One region of the Bacillus sp. m3-13 genome, then DNA from elsewhere that is predicted to be linked to it. Evidence: a T-box and tRNA genes for the amino acid it is inferred to sense, from the RefSeq annotation. Region 1 holds a T-box; the other holds one or more tRNA genes.
The links. A T-box is a leader RNA that pairs with one kind of tRNA and senses whether it is charged. The one in region 1 lies ahead of trpS (tryptophan--tRNA ligase), so its partner is inferred to be a tRNA-Trp.
Positions count from the first base shown of each region.

Region 2: it encodes a tRNA-Trp, which carries the amino acid that the T-box ahead of trpS (tryptophan--tRNA ligase) is inferred to sense. The anticodon was not compared.

Region 1 covers NZ_ACPC01000009.1:13,772-19,901, reverse strand. The annotation lists gene M313_RS0102295 (ABC transporter permease) at 111-1,061, shown strand; gene opp4C (oligopeptide ABC transporter permease) at 1,076-1,987, shown strand; gene M313_RS0102285 (YuzI family membrane protein) at 2,147-2,374, shown strand; gene M313_RS0102280 (YjbA family protein) at 2,474-3,223, shown strand; gene trpS (tryptophan--tRNA ligase) at 3,293-4,282, opposite strand; T-box leader at 4,444-4,658, opposite strand; gene M313_RS26895 (DUF3899 domain-containing protein) at 4,701-5,078, opposite strand; gene M313_RS0102265 (peptide ABC transporter substrate-binding protein) at 5,423-6,130, shown strand, end outside.
Region 2 covers NZ_ACPC01000044.1:54-6,183, forward strand. The annotation lists rRNA gene rrf (5S ribosomal RNA) at 131-247, shown strand; tRNA gene M313_RS0117640 (tRNA-Asn) at 257-331, shown strand; tRNA gene M313_RS0117645 (tRNA-Ser) at 338-429, shown strand; tRNA gene M313_RS0117650 (tRNA-Glu) at 438-512, shown strand; tRNA gene M313_RS0117655 (tRNA-Val) at 551-626, shown strand; tRNA gene M313_RS0117660 (tRNA-Met) at 648-724, shown strand; tRNA gene M313_RS0117665 (tRNA-Asp) at 728-803, shown strand; tRNA gene M313_RS0117670 (tRNA-Phe) at 825-900, shown strand; tRNA gene M313_RS0117675 (tRNA-Thr) at 938-1,013, shown strand; tRNA gene M313_RS0117680 (tRNA-Tyr) at 1,021-1,104, shown strand; tRNA gene M313_RS0117685 (tRNA-Trp) at 1,140-1,213, shown strand; tRNA gene M313_RS0117690 (tRNA-His) at 1,231-1,306, shown strand; tRNA gene M313_RS0117695 (tRNA-Gln) at 1,363-1,437, shown strand; tRNA gene M313_RS0117700 (tRNA-Gly) at 1,442-1,516, shown strand; tRNA gene M313_RS0117705 (tRNA-Cys) at 1,526-1,599, shown strand; tRNA gene M313_RS0117710 (tRNA-Leu) at 1,636-1,724, shown strand; tRNA gene M313_RS0117715 (tRNA-Leu) at 1,748-1,831, shown strand; tRNA gene M313_RS0117720 (tRNA-Gly) at 1,835-1,908, shown strand; gene queG (tRNA epoxyqueuosine(34) reductase QueG) at 2,040-3,179, opposite strand; gene M313_RS0117730 (B3/B4 domain-containing protein) at 3,340-4,005, shown strand; gene M313_RS0117735 (nuclease-related domain-containing protein) at 4,062-5,012, shown strand; gene M313_RS0117740 (amidase domain-containing protein) at 5,664-6,130, shown strand, end outside.

The DNA.
Region 1 (6,130 bases):
CTTTAAATTTGAACACTTTACTGTGCAACGTCGCAAAATGTACAGTATTAAAATAAAAATCACGTTTACTTCTACCTTCCTAAAGTAAAGACAGAAAAGGAGAATCAGCTATGATCTCATATATCATCCGCCGTTCTTTAATGGCGATTCCCCTATTATTCGGTATTACAGTATTATCTTTTGCCATTATTCAAATGGCACCAGGTGGGCCTACCTCTTTAATGATGGATCCGAATATTAGCAGTGAAGACATGAAGAAGTTTGAAGAACGATATGGATTAAATGATCCTGTTCACGAGCAATACTTTAAATGGGTAACAAACATGGCGCAAGGGGACTTTGGAGAGTCATTAATTCGTCGTGGAGTGCCTGTTAGTGAAATGATTATGAACCGCCTGCCTAATACATTATTATTAATGATTGTCTCCACTGTATTGGCAGTAATTGTTGCAATTCCGTTTGGCGTTATTTCCGCTAGAAAGCAGTACAGTCTAACTGATTATACAGTTACAGTAACGTCCTTCTTAGGACTTGCAACACCTAACTTCTGGATAGGTTTAGTTCTTATCATGGTATTTGCTGTCCAACTGCAATGGCTGCCTACGGGTGGTGTAGCTACCTTGAATGCTGAATTCAGCATCCTTGATCGAATACAACACTTGATTCTGCCAGCATTCGTATTGGCAACAGCCGATATGGCAGGTCTAACAAGATATACACGTTCTAGTATGCTCGAAGTGTTAAAGCAAGATTATATGCGTACAGCAAGAGCAAAAGGTTTAAAAGAAAACAAAGTAACCTATAAACATGGTTTGCGTAATGGATTAATTCCAGTAATTACGATATTTGGTTTAATGCTACCCGGTTTCATTGGGGGATCGGTTATTGTTGAAAAGATTTTTGCTTGGCCTGGTATTGGATTGTTATTCTTTGATTCCGCATTCCAGCGTGACTATCCAGTAATCATGGCACTAACAGTTATCTCAGCGGTCTTTGTAGTTATCGGAAACTTGGTTGCCGATATTCTATATGCAATTTTTGACCCGAGAATTGAGTACTAGAAGGGGGAACATCGATGCAAACTCAACCATCAACTCAACCAACTAACCAATCGTTAAACCCCAATATTAAGAAAAAACCTGATACATTAACGAAAATAACGATTAGTAAATTCATGAAGAATAAACTTGCTGTCATCGGGGCAGTACTTCTCTTCATAATTATTACATTAGCACTATTTGCACCGCTTATTGCTCAGTTTGAACCGCAAAAGCAGAGCTTATTGAACAAATTGCAAACTCCAGGTGGAGAACATTGGCTTGGAACGGACAGATATGGTCGTGATGTATTTGCACGTATCCTGTTTGGAGCAAGGGTATCACTACTAGTTGGATTTGCGTCTGTAGCAGGTTCCATTACAATTGGAACAGTTATTGGTGCGGTTGCCGGTTATTTTGGAGGGAAAATTGATGCAGTTCTAATGCGTATCGTAGACGTTATCATTTCCATTCCAACTATTTTCTTGCTAATCACATTGGTTACAATCTTCCAACCAGGTGTGGACAAGCTAATTTTGATTTTCGCTTTAACTGGATGGACGTTTACAGCACGTCTTGTGCGTGGAGAGTTCTTATCACTTCGTACACGTGAATTCGTACTTGCTTCCAAAACAATTGGAACGAGAAGCCATACAATTATCTTTTCTCATATCCTACCAAATGCGATGGGTCCAATCATCGTATCTGCAACATTAGGTGTAGGGGGAGTAATCTTGGCAGAATCAGCGTTAAGTTACTTAGGTTTAGGGATTCAACCACCAACACCAAGTTGGGGTAACATGCTGCAAGATGCGCAAAACTTTACTATCATGTTAAAACACTGGTGGTATCCGCTATTTCCTGGGTTAATGATTTTAATAACAGTGTTAAGTTTCAACTTTGTTGGAGACGGATTACGTGATGCACTTGATCCAAAAACACTTGACTAGAAAAGCTGAGAGCCGATCTCGGCTTTTCTTTTTGCCTATTTTTAATCGAACTTGTCATTATTTTTTTGTCATATCATAAAATGATAATAATAATAGATAGATTGGACAAGGAGACATTATGATGCTCATAAATAGGAAATATTCTGTGAGAGATGGCTAATGGTCAGGGGGATTCTTTTTGTTACTGGATTTGGAATCTCGGTTGTTGGCGGAATTAGTATATTGGCATACATGAATTTATTTGCAACAGGATTAAGTTTAATGGAGTTCTTATTTTTTCTGCTCTCCAGACCAGAATGCTATCTTTTACCTATTGGCATGATTCTGGTTGCCATCAGCATCTATTTATCTGGCAACCCAAATCCCTCTTTTCGGGACAATGAGTAGACTTATGGAAAATTAATTGGGTATTTTGGAATAATTATGCACTTCACTGTTCATACTGTTGGATAAATAAAAGAGTAGATGTGAAGTGAGGGGTATGATATGTTGTATCTTCATGACGTATGGGTAAATTGGTTTGAAGGAGAAGAAAACGGTTATAATGTTTGTCATTTTCATGAGTGGAGGAAGGACGATAGTGTAGAATTATTGGACCAAGTTCCTCTGTTGAAAGTAGATTCTGTTTTGTTTCATTATATTGAAAACGACCTCCAAGAGCTGCCTTCATCTTTGCTGGAAGATATTTTTCAAAAAAGCTATATTCGCAAAAACCATGAGAGAATTCAACTGGACTACTGCTTTGTTGTTACAGATGGACAAGGGATATTGGCTGTAGATACGATCGGTTATAATATTCCAATTCGAAAAAGTAGACTTATTCCAAGGCAAGAACAATTAGTATATGATATGGTGGAAAACCATGATTATGAAAAGTATTCATTCTCACCAACTAGCAAATCGCAAAAAGATTATCATATTTTATCCCCATCACCGGAAATAATGAACGGTTTGACTAGAAAAGAAAGACAGTTGAAGCAACTCCTTTTTATGGCATTGGATCAATTAAGATCCACTTGTAATGTTGCTGAAATTAGATATTGGTATACAGAATGGAACCCTATTCATTACCGAGAAATTCAGTCGATGAGTTTTGAGGAAGTGTGGTCACAATTACTTGAGGAAACAAGGGATGGTTGGTCTGAAAAACATCAGACATTTTGTGAACATTTGGTAAAAGGTCAGCCGTTTTTTGAGAAGTTGTGGGAGTTGGAGCAACACCCGAAAGTTAATTAACTGTCGAATATTTCCGAGGAAAGAAAAAAGCTGTCAGAGATTTGCACTGACAGCTTTTTTTATTTGTAATTATCGGCGTTTACGGCCTAGGCCCATTGCATTTTCAATTTTCTTAAGTGTTTTCATGGCAACACGGTTTGCGCGTTCGGCACCTTCATCAAGGATGGCATCAAGTTTGTCTGATTCAATAAGATCATTGTACTTCGTTTGAATAGGTTCAAGAGCTTCGACTACGACTTTGGCAAGGTCACCTTTAAAGTCCCCATATCCTTTTCCTTCATATTGAACTTCCAATTCTTCAATCGTTTTGTTGGCCAAGATGGAATAGATAGAAAGTAGATTGGAAACTCCAGGTTTGTTTTCTTTATCATAACGAACAATTCCTTCAGAGTCGGTTACTGCACTTTTAATTTTCTTCTCAAGTTGCTTTGGTGTATCCAATAAGGAAATAAAGGATTTCAAATTTGGATCAGATTTGCTCATTTTCTTTGTTGGCTCTGTTAGTGACATGATTCTGGCACCAACCTTGGCAATTTTGACTTCTGGAACAGTCAAAATCTCACGGTATTTCTTATTAAAGCGTTCTGCAAGGTCTCTGGTCAATTCAAGATGTTGCTTTTGATCTTCTCCGACGGGAACAACATCTGTGTTGTAAAGCAGAATATCAGCCGCCATTAATGGTGGATAAGTAAGTAATCCCGCAGTTACGGCTTCCTTACCAGTTGATTTATCTTTAAATTGTGTCATTCTTTCCAATTCCCCGATATAGGCAACGCATTGCATCATCCAACCTAGTTGCGCGTGCGCAGGTACTTCGGATTGAATAAAAAGTGTTGCTTTTTCTGGGTCAAGGCCAATTGCCAAGTATAAAGCAGCAAGCTTTCGGATATTTTTGCGAAGCTCCTGAGGATCCTGTTGAACGGTAATTGCATGTTGGTCCACGATACAGAAGTAACTGTTGTAGTCGTTTTGCAATTCGACAAACTGCTTCATTGCTCCGATGTAGTTACCAAGTGTGACATTACCACTTGGCTGAATTCCTGAGAAAATTGTTTTCATTTTTCATTCTCCTCTTCTTAAAATATAAGTGCTGGCTAAATTCACTTTGTCTAAAATAATTAGTTGATTGCAGTGGAAGGCGCGCAGGAAAGCGAAGCGCCTTCCACTGCAATCAACGATAAACTTTATTGGAAAATACAAAAAGGCCCATTCATCCCTAGAAAAGGGACGAATGGACCGTGGTACCACCCTTATTATTTCACACAAAATTGCAGAAATCACTTAACCTTGTAACGTAAGGATACGTCACAGCCTACTAATATGTTCAGCCGTGAAGCTCAGAAGTCCATTCATAAACGTTAGCTGTTTGTTCCCACCAACCACAAACTCTCTAAAAACTAACCTGTTTATTACTACTCTTCATCATTGCTTTTAATGAATAAATATTCTCTTATTATAACCATTTCAATGGAAAATATCAACTATTGTAATACATAAATAACGAAATCAACATACAAAGGAACAACAACAAGGAAGCTACAAAAATATGCTGAGTAGATAGTGGTTGTAGCAGTTCCGATGGCGGCCTCATTTCATTTCTAATATCTTGCTCTAACTCTTTGTCAGGTTGCGTGGATGCAAAGATTCTCCTGAAACTATAAGTTATGCCGTCAAAAAAACCTTTTTGGACCACTAGTGTGAATAAAGAAATAAAAATAAAGATACTGGAAATGGTAAAGGATGTATTAATGAAGGTCAGCAGGTTAATTCCCCCATAATATATCCAACATGTGCCGAAGGTTGTTAAAAGTAAAATTAAGAAAAAAACGAGTGAAGATTTAACGGAAATATTCATGCTTCCTCCTACGTAAGAAGTGTAAAGTTTAGTCATCTAAATTGTATTGTAATGAAATGAATAGAATAAGACAAATATAAAGAAACTATAAAAGGAATTACTTGTAAAGATAAAAAGAAAACTTGGTGTAATATTTGTAAAAGATTTGTAATATATGGAACACTTCTGGTGACCACCTTATAGGTCTTTAGAACTATTTTTGTAATGAAGAAGCTTGAAATATCAGTAATTTGTAAAATTGACGTTAAATTTATGAATGCACAATGTTTAGAAAACTTGTATAATAAAACTCGTTACCTCGAAACACAACAATTTTCGACATAATTTTTTAGGGGGTTAAGTAAATGAAAAAGTCAAAATATTTACTTCTTTTAGCGCTTACACTTGTACTTAGTGCTTTCTTAGCTGCATGTGGCGGCGGAAATTCAGCGCAAAACAATGGAGGACAAGGGGATACTCCACCAACAGGTGAAGGAGAACCAACAGGTCCACAAGTACTTAACGTAGTAGATTCTGCAGAGATTCCAACAATGGACACCGTACAAGGTACGGATGCAGTAGCATTCAACGTTATGAACAACGTATTTGAAGGTCTTTACAGACTTGGAGAAAATGATGAAGTAGTTGAAGGTGTTGCGAAAAGTCATGAAGTATCTGAAGACGGCCTTACTTATACTTTCACATTGCGTGAAGATTCCGTTTGGTCCAATGGTGACCCTGTAACGGCAAACGATTTCGTTTATGCTTGGCAGCGTGCTGTAGATCCAAACACTGGTTCTGAGTATGGTCCATATATGATGAACGGAAAAATTAAAAATGCTACACAAGTTTCTGCTGGTGAATTACCACTTGAAGAGCTTGGTGTAAAAGCAGTTGATGATTACACTCTTGAGGTAACACTTGAGCAACCTGTTGCTTATTTCGAATCTTTAATGACGTTCCCTACGTTCTTCCCACAAAACCAAAAGTTCTTGGAAGAACAAGGTGACCAATATGCATTAGAAGCTGATACACTAATCTACAATGGTCCATTCACTTTAGACAGCTGGGAG
Region 2 (6,130 bases), on a different contig from region 1:
AACCCAATAAGTATCGAAATAAGTGAACGATATGAATATCTTGATATGAACACATTATCTAGTTTTGAAGGAATAAAAAAGATGAAAAAACATCTTGATTTTCTTCAAAGATATATTATAATAATATTTGTCTGGTAATGATGGCGAAGAGGTCACACCCGTTCCCATACCGAACACGGAAGTTAAGCTCTTCAGCGCCGATGGTAGTTGGGGGATCTCCCCCTGTGAGAGTAGGACGTTGCCAGGCTGGTATTAATCCACCATAGCTCAGCGGTAGAGCATTCGGCTGTTAACCGAAGGGTCGTAGGTTCGAATCCTACTGGTGGAGCCATAATATGGAGAGCTGTCCGAGTGGCCGAAGGAGCACGATTGGAAATCGTGTAGACGGTCAACGCCGTCTCAAGGGTTCAAATCCCTTGCTCTCCGCCATTATCTTTGGCCCGTTGGTCAAGCGGTTAAGACACCGCCCTTTCACGGCGGTAACACGGGTTCGAATCCCGTACGGGTCACCAAAGTTTCTTTCGAGACATTTACAATGTGTCCATACATAGGAGGATTAGCTCAGCTGGGAGAGCATCTGCCTTACAAGCAGAGGGTCGGCGGTTCGATCCCGTCATCCTCCACCATTATTTTAACAATAACATTATCGCGGGGTGGAGCAGTTCGGTAGCTCGTCGGGCTCATAACCCGAAGGTCGCAGGTTCAAATCCTGTCCCCGCAACCAAATGGTCCCGTGGTGTAGCGGTTAACATGCCTGCCTGTCACGCAGGAGATCGCCGGTTCGATCCCGGTCGGGACCGCCATTTTCTTTGAAAATAGAATTAGGCTCGGTAGCTCAGTTGGTAGAGCAATGGACTGAAAATCCATGTGTCGGCGGTTCGATTCCGTCCCGAGCCACCATGATTTTTTCACCAATGTGAAAGAATCACCATATAATGCCGGTGTAGCTCAGTTGGTAGAGCAACTGACTTGTAATCAGTAGGTCGTGGGTTCGACTCCTATCGCCGGCACCAGGAATATGGAGGGGTAGCGAAGTGGCTAAACGCGGCGGACTGTAAATCCGCTCCTTCGGGTTCGGCAGTTCGAATCTGCCCCCCTCCACCATTTCTTTTGAAATAAACAGTAACAAAATGTATCTTAGGGGCATAGTTTAACGGTAGAACAGAGGTCTCCAAAACCTCCGGTGTGGGTTCGATTCCTACTGCCCCTGCCAATTTTATAAAAATTATGGCGGCTGTGGCGAAGTGGTTAACGCACCTGATTGTGGTTCAGGCATTCGTGGGTTCGATTCCCATCAGTCGCCCCATATTTTATTTCATCGACTTATATAAAAGATTGAGTCGTTTTTATTTCCGGTTTTAATGGGCTATAGCCAAGCGGTAAGGCATCGCACTTTGACTGCGACATGCGTTGGTTCGAATCCAGCTAGCCCAGCCATTTTGCGGAAGTAGTTCAGTGGTAGAACACCACCTTGCCAAGGTGGGGGTCGCGGGTTCGAATCCCGTCTTCCGCTCCAAATATTTCAGGTGGCATAGCCAAGTGGTAAGGCCAAGGTCTGCAAAACCTTTATCACCGGTTCAAATCCGGTTGCCACCTCCAATTTTATTATAATAGTTATTCTTATATACGAGACAAGCCGGGGTGGCGGAACTGGCAGACGCACAGGACTTAAAATCCTGCGGTAGGTGACTACCGTACCGGTTCGATTCCGGTCCTCGGCACCATTTGAATAATTATGATTGAGTATGCCGGTGTGGCGGAATTGGCAGACGCGCACGACTCAAAATCGTGTTCCTCTGGAGTGCCGGTTCGACCCCGGCCACCGGTACCAATCGCGGGTGTAGTTTAGTGGTAAAACCTCAGCCTTCCAAGCTGATGATGAGAGTTCGATTCTCTTCACCCGCTCCATACATAACTTATCAAGACTCTAACCTTTGGTTGGGTCTTTTTTGTACTGTTGAAAGTATTTTGATTTTGCATCCATTAATAAACGCCACAGAGCTCGGATATGCTCTGTGGCTTTAAACGTGTTGTTGATCTTATTCTGTTAGCATTTTAATTCCGTTTTCCAGTTCTTTTAACACTTCAGGATCTTTTTCTGTTGCCTTATAATTTTGCAGGGATACTAAAGCTTGCTTATCTCCTATTCTTCCTACTGCCCAGGCTGCTGTTCCTCTAATTACTGGGCGAGGATCATTTTCTAACAGGCTTAGGAGATCAGGAATGGCGGAAGTATCTTTATAATGAGCCAAAGCGATAATGGCATTTCGTTGTATCGGCTTTTTCCCACGCCAGGAGCCGGAGATCTTACCAAAGTTCTCTTTGAATTCTCTGTTGGAGATGGTCAGGAGAGGTTTTAGCTTCGGTTTTACGATTTCTGGATCAGGCTCCATTTCAGGATGTAGATGAAAGTCTTTACCTTTATTTTCAGGACACACTGTCTGGCAGGTATCACAACCATAGAGCCTGTTTCCTAATTTTGTTCGGTATTCTTCTGCAAGGAAACCTTTTGTTTGTGTTAGGAAGGCAATGCATTTATTGGAATCGAGTTGTCCACCTTGAACGAGTGCCCCTGTCGGACAGACTTCCACACATTTATTACAGGTTCCACAGTTATCTTCTAGAGGCGTATCTGGTTCAAAGGGTAATGTAGTAATCATTTCACCCAAATACACATAGGAACCAAATTCAGGCGTTATAATGGCACAGTTCTTTCCGCTCCAACCGATACCAGCACGTTCAGCAACTGCTCTGTCACTTAGTTCCCCGGTATCTACCATGGATTTCATTAGAGCGTCTGGACGTTTTTCTTTTATGAACGCTTCTAACAATCTGAGTTTCTCTCGTAAAATATCATGATAGTCCACTCCCCATGAAGCGCGGCAAAATATCCCTCGTCGCTCTTCACGAGTGCTTCTTGGGGCGTCTTTCATTTTGGAGGGATATGCAAGAGCAATGGCAATAATGCTTTTCGCTTTTGGCACTATGAGCTCAGGGTTAGTACGTTTTTTAATATCTGGTTCCTCAAACCCTGATTGATAGTTAAGCTCCTGTTGAGTGATTAGCCTTTCTTTAAGACCAGTAAACACTCCAGCGCTTGCAAATCCAATCTTATCAATTCCTATTTGTTTACTATAGGCGATTAATTCTTCTTTTAGTTTGATGTTTTCCTCATTCAATGTGAACACCTCCTTTATTGTTTTTCAGCCAACCTATATTTTAACATATTTTTAGGAAGTATTATTTTGTTTGATATATCTAATTATATCCAAAATGCAAGCTGGAGCTAAAAGGTATATGATACAATTACCATATTAATGAAATGAAAGGGTGTTTGTTGTGAAAGTGACAGTTAGGGATGACGTTAAAAGTAAGCTACCGTCTTCAAAATACGGCATTATTCATTATAAAGATATTATAGTGGGAGCATCACCTCAAATGTTAAAAGGAAGAATACGTCTTTTCCAAGAATCGCTTCACTTAGATTTAGAAGATAAGGATATGAAAGTTATTCCTGGGGTCGCTGAGTGGCGTTCTGTATTCAAGGAAACAGGGACAGATCCATCTAGATATCGCCCAGCCATTGAGGCGTTGTACCGTAGGGTGAAAAAAGGACAATTCCTAGAGCCATTTAATTCCGCTGTGGATTTGAACAACTTTTTTTCGATGAAATATGAAATACCATTTGGAATTTATGATGCTGACAAGGTTATCGGCGATGTATCGATTGCAGTGGGAGATGAAACAGTAAGCTATGAGGGTTTGAATGGACGGGAAATTAAGCTATCTAAGATGCTTCACACTCGTGATGGTGAAGGTCCTTTTGGAAGTCCCTTTGTTGATAGTCGTAGGACAGCCGTATCAGAGGAAAGCACTTCTGCGTTGCATGTTGTGTATTTTAAGCCATCTATGCTTAGGGGGGAATGTGAAAAAATGCTTGCGTCGATTAGCGAAATGTTTCTACAGGTTCATGGAGGGACGAGTGAGTATTGGGTTTTGGATTAAAAGTAGGTAATTAGGTTTGCCTGCTTTTAAATTTTTTTGTGATGGGAGAGTTGTGGATGAGTTTTATGTTGAAGGAGCGTATGGAGTCAGAGGAGCTTATGTTATTAAGGATGCTGAAGGCCCGCGGCGGATTATTGGATGATAGTCGATTTTGGAATTTGGAAAAAGGTTACCAAGGAGAGGTGCTGTTCGATAAATGGTTTTCTAGTTTGGATGGGGAGTGGATTGTGGTGAATGATCTCTTGCTAGAGCATGCAGGCAGTTTGTTTCAAATTGACTCCCTTGTAATTGGCGGGGATAGGGTGTATTTGTTTGAAGTGAAGAATTTTGAAGGGGATTTCTTACTTGAAAAAGACAGGTGGTATTCCGGCAGTAAAGAAATTAAAGATCCCTTATCACAAATGCAACGATGCGAATCCGCGTTAAGACAACTCCTCAGAAGCCTCGGATATCAACTCCCCATAGAATCTACCCTCATATTTATTAACCCCGAGTTTACCCTTTTTAATTGCTCACCTAAATTACCTATTGTGTTCTGGTCCCAGTTAAATCGGTTTTCTAAGAAAATATTGAAGCAATCTGCTAGTTCAGGAAAGTTACATGCACGGCACTCTCGTTTGGCTGAGAAGTTGTGCGAATTGCATATCGAGAAGTCCCCCTATGAACGGATGCCCGAGTATAGGTATGAGGAGTTGCGGAAGGGGATTGTTTGTGTTGGGTGTAGGGGGATGGGGGTTCGCCATCATTATAGAATGATTGAGTGTGAAAGTTGTGGAAGTAAGGAAGCTTTGGATACGGCTTTGTTAAGGTCTATAAATGAGTGTCGTAGTTTGTTTCCACAAATAAAAATCTCTACAAAGATCATTCATGATTGGATTGGGGAAACTGTTTCTAAGAAAGTAATTCAAAGGGTTTTGCAAATTAACTTTTCATTAATTGGATATGGAAAATCGGCTAATTATGTAAAGGATACGCAAAGATTAATAAGAACTGATATAAAAGCTTGATAATTTAAAATTTGGTGACTCCAGGGGTTAGCCAAAAGGTGGAAACATTGTCTTCGTATGAGCCGAATGACTCCCTCTGCAAGAGGAAAGTATAGAACATTGTCCTCGTATGAAATGAATGACTCCCTCAGCCAGTGAAAAGTGGGAAACATTGTCCTCGTACGAGCTGAATAACTCCCTCAGCCAGTGAAAAGTGGGAAACATTGTCCTCGTACGAGCTGAATGACTCCCTCACCCATTGAAAAAAGGGAAACATTGTCCTAGTACGAGACAAATGCTTCGGAGCAAACCCCTAGTTACCCAAAAACCTTCTAACACAGATCCAACCCCAACCCCTAGTTACCCAAAAACCTTCTAACAAAGATTCAACCCCAACCCCTAGTTACCCAAAAACCTTCTAACAAAGATCCAACCCCAACCCCTAGTTACCCAAAAACCTTCTAACAAAGATCCAACCCCAACCCCTAGTTACCCAAAACCTTCTAACAAAGATCTAACCCCAACCCCTAGCTACCCAAAACCTTCTAACAAAACCCAACCCCAAATCCCAAACCACTTCCCAAAAAACAAAACAAAATCTCTCACACATTTCCCAAGCTCCTCACATAAACATATCTACAAGGAACATTACCCAGAGGAAGGGGCAAGCCCATGAGAGATAAGCTGAAAGAACATATTCAGAACCGCCTTGATACTTATGTTTTCAAAAGCAAACAAACTAGTAGAGCAATTATGAACGATATCACCATAAAACGAAAACAAGATGCACATAAACGCAGGGGAGCGGAAATAGTTAAGTGCAGTGCGACGGCGAGGATTCATTCGATTCATGAGGATGAACAGCAGCGGGAGGCCACTGTTTTTTATGAGATTCACGTTCGGTATTTAATAAAGCAAAGAGAGAAGTTGTATCTAGAGGAAGAAGCAGATCAGCGTTATTCTGAATGGATGGATGGTGAACTTATACAAGATTTTTCCATTCAGGATGAGGGGGATCGGACTTCACCTCGGTTTCTTCCTCCACAAGAGGAGGAAGAACAGGAGCCATTGCGTTTTAAATATAGTCGGGTGGAAGCAGTCAGGTATGCGGAGCAATATTGGAACAGGCATAATCCTCA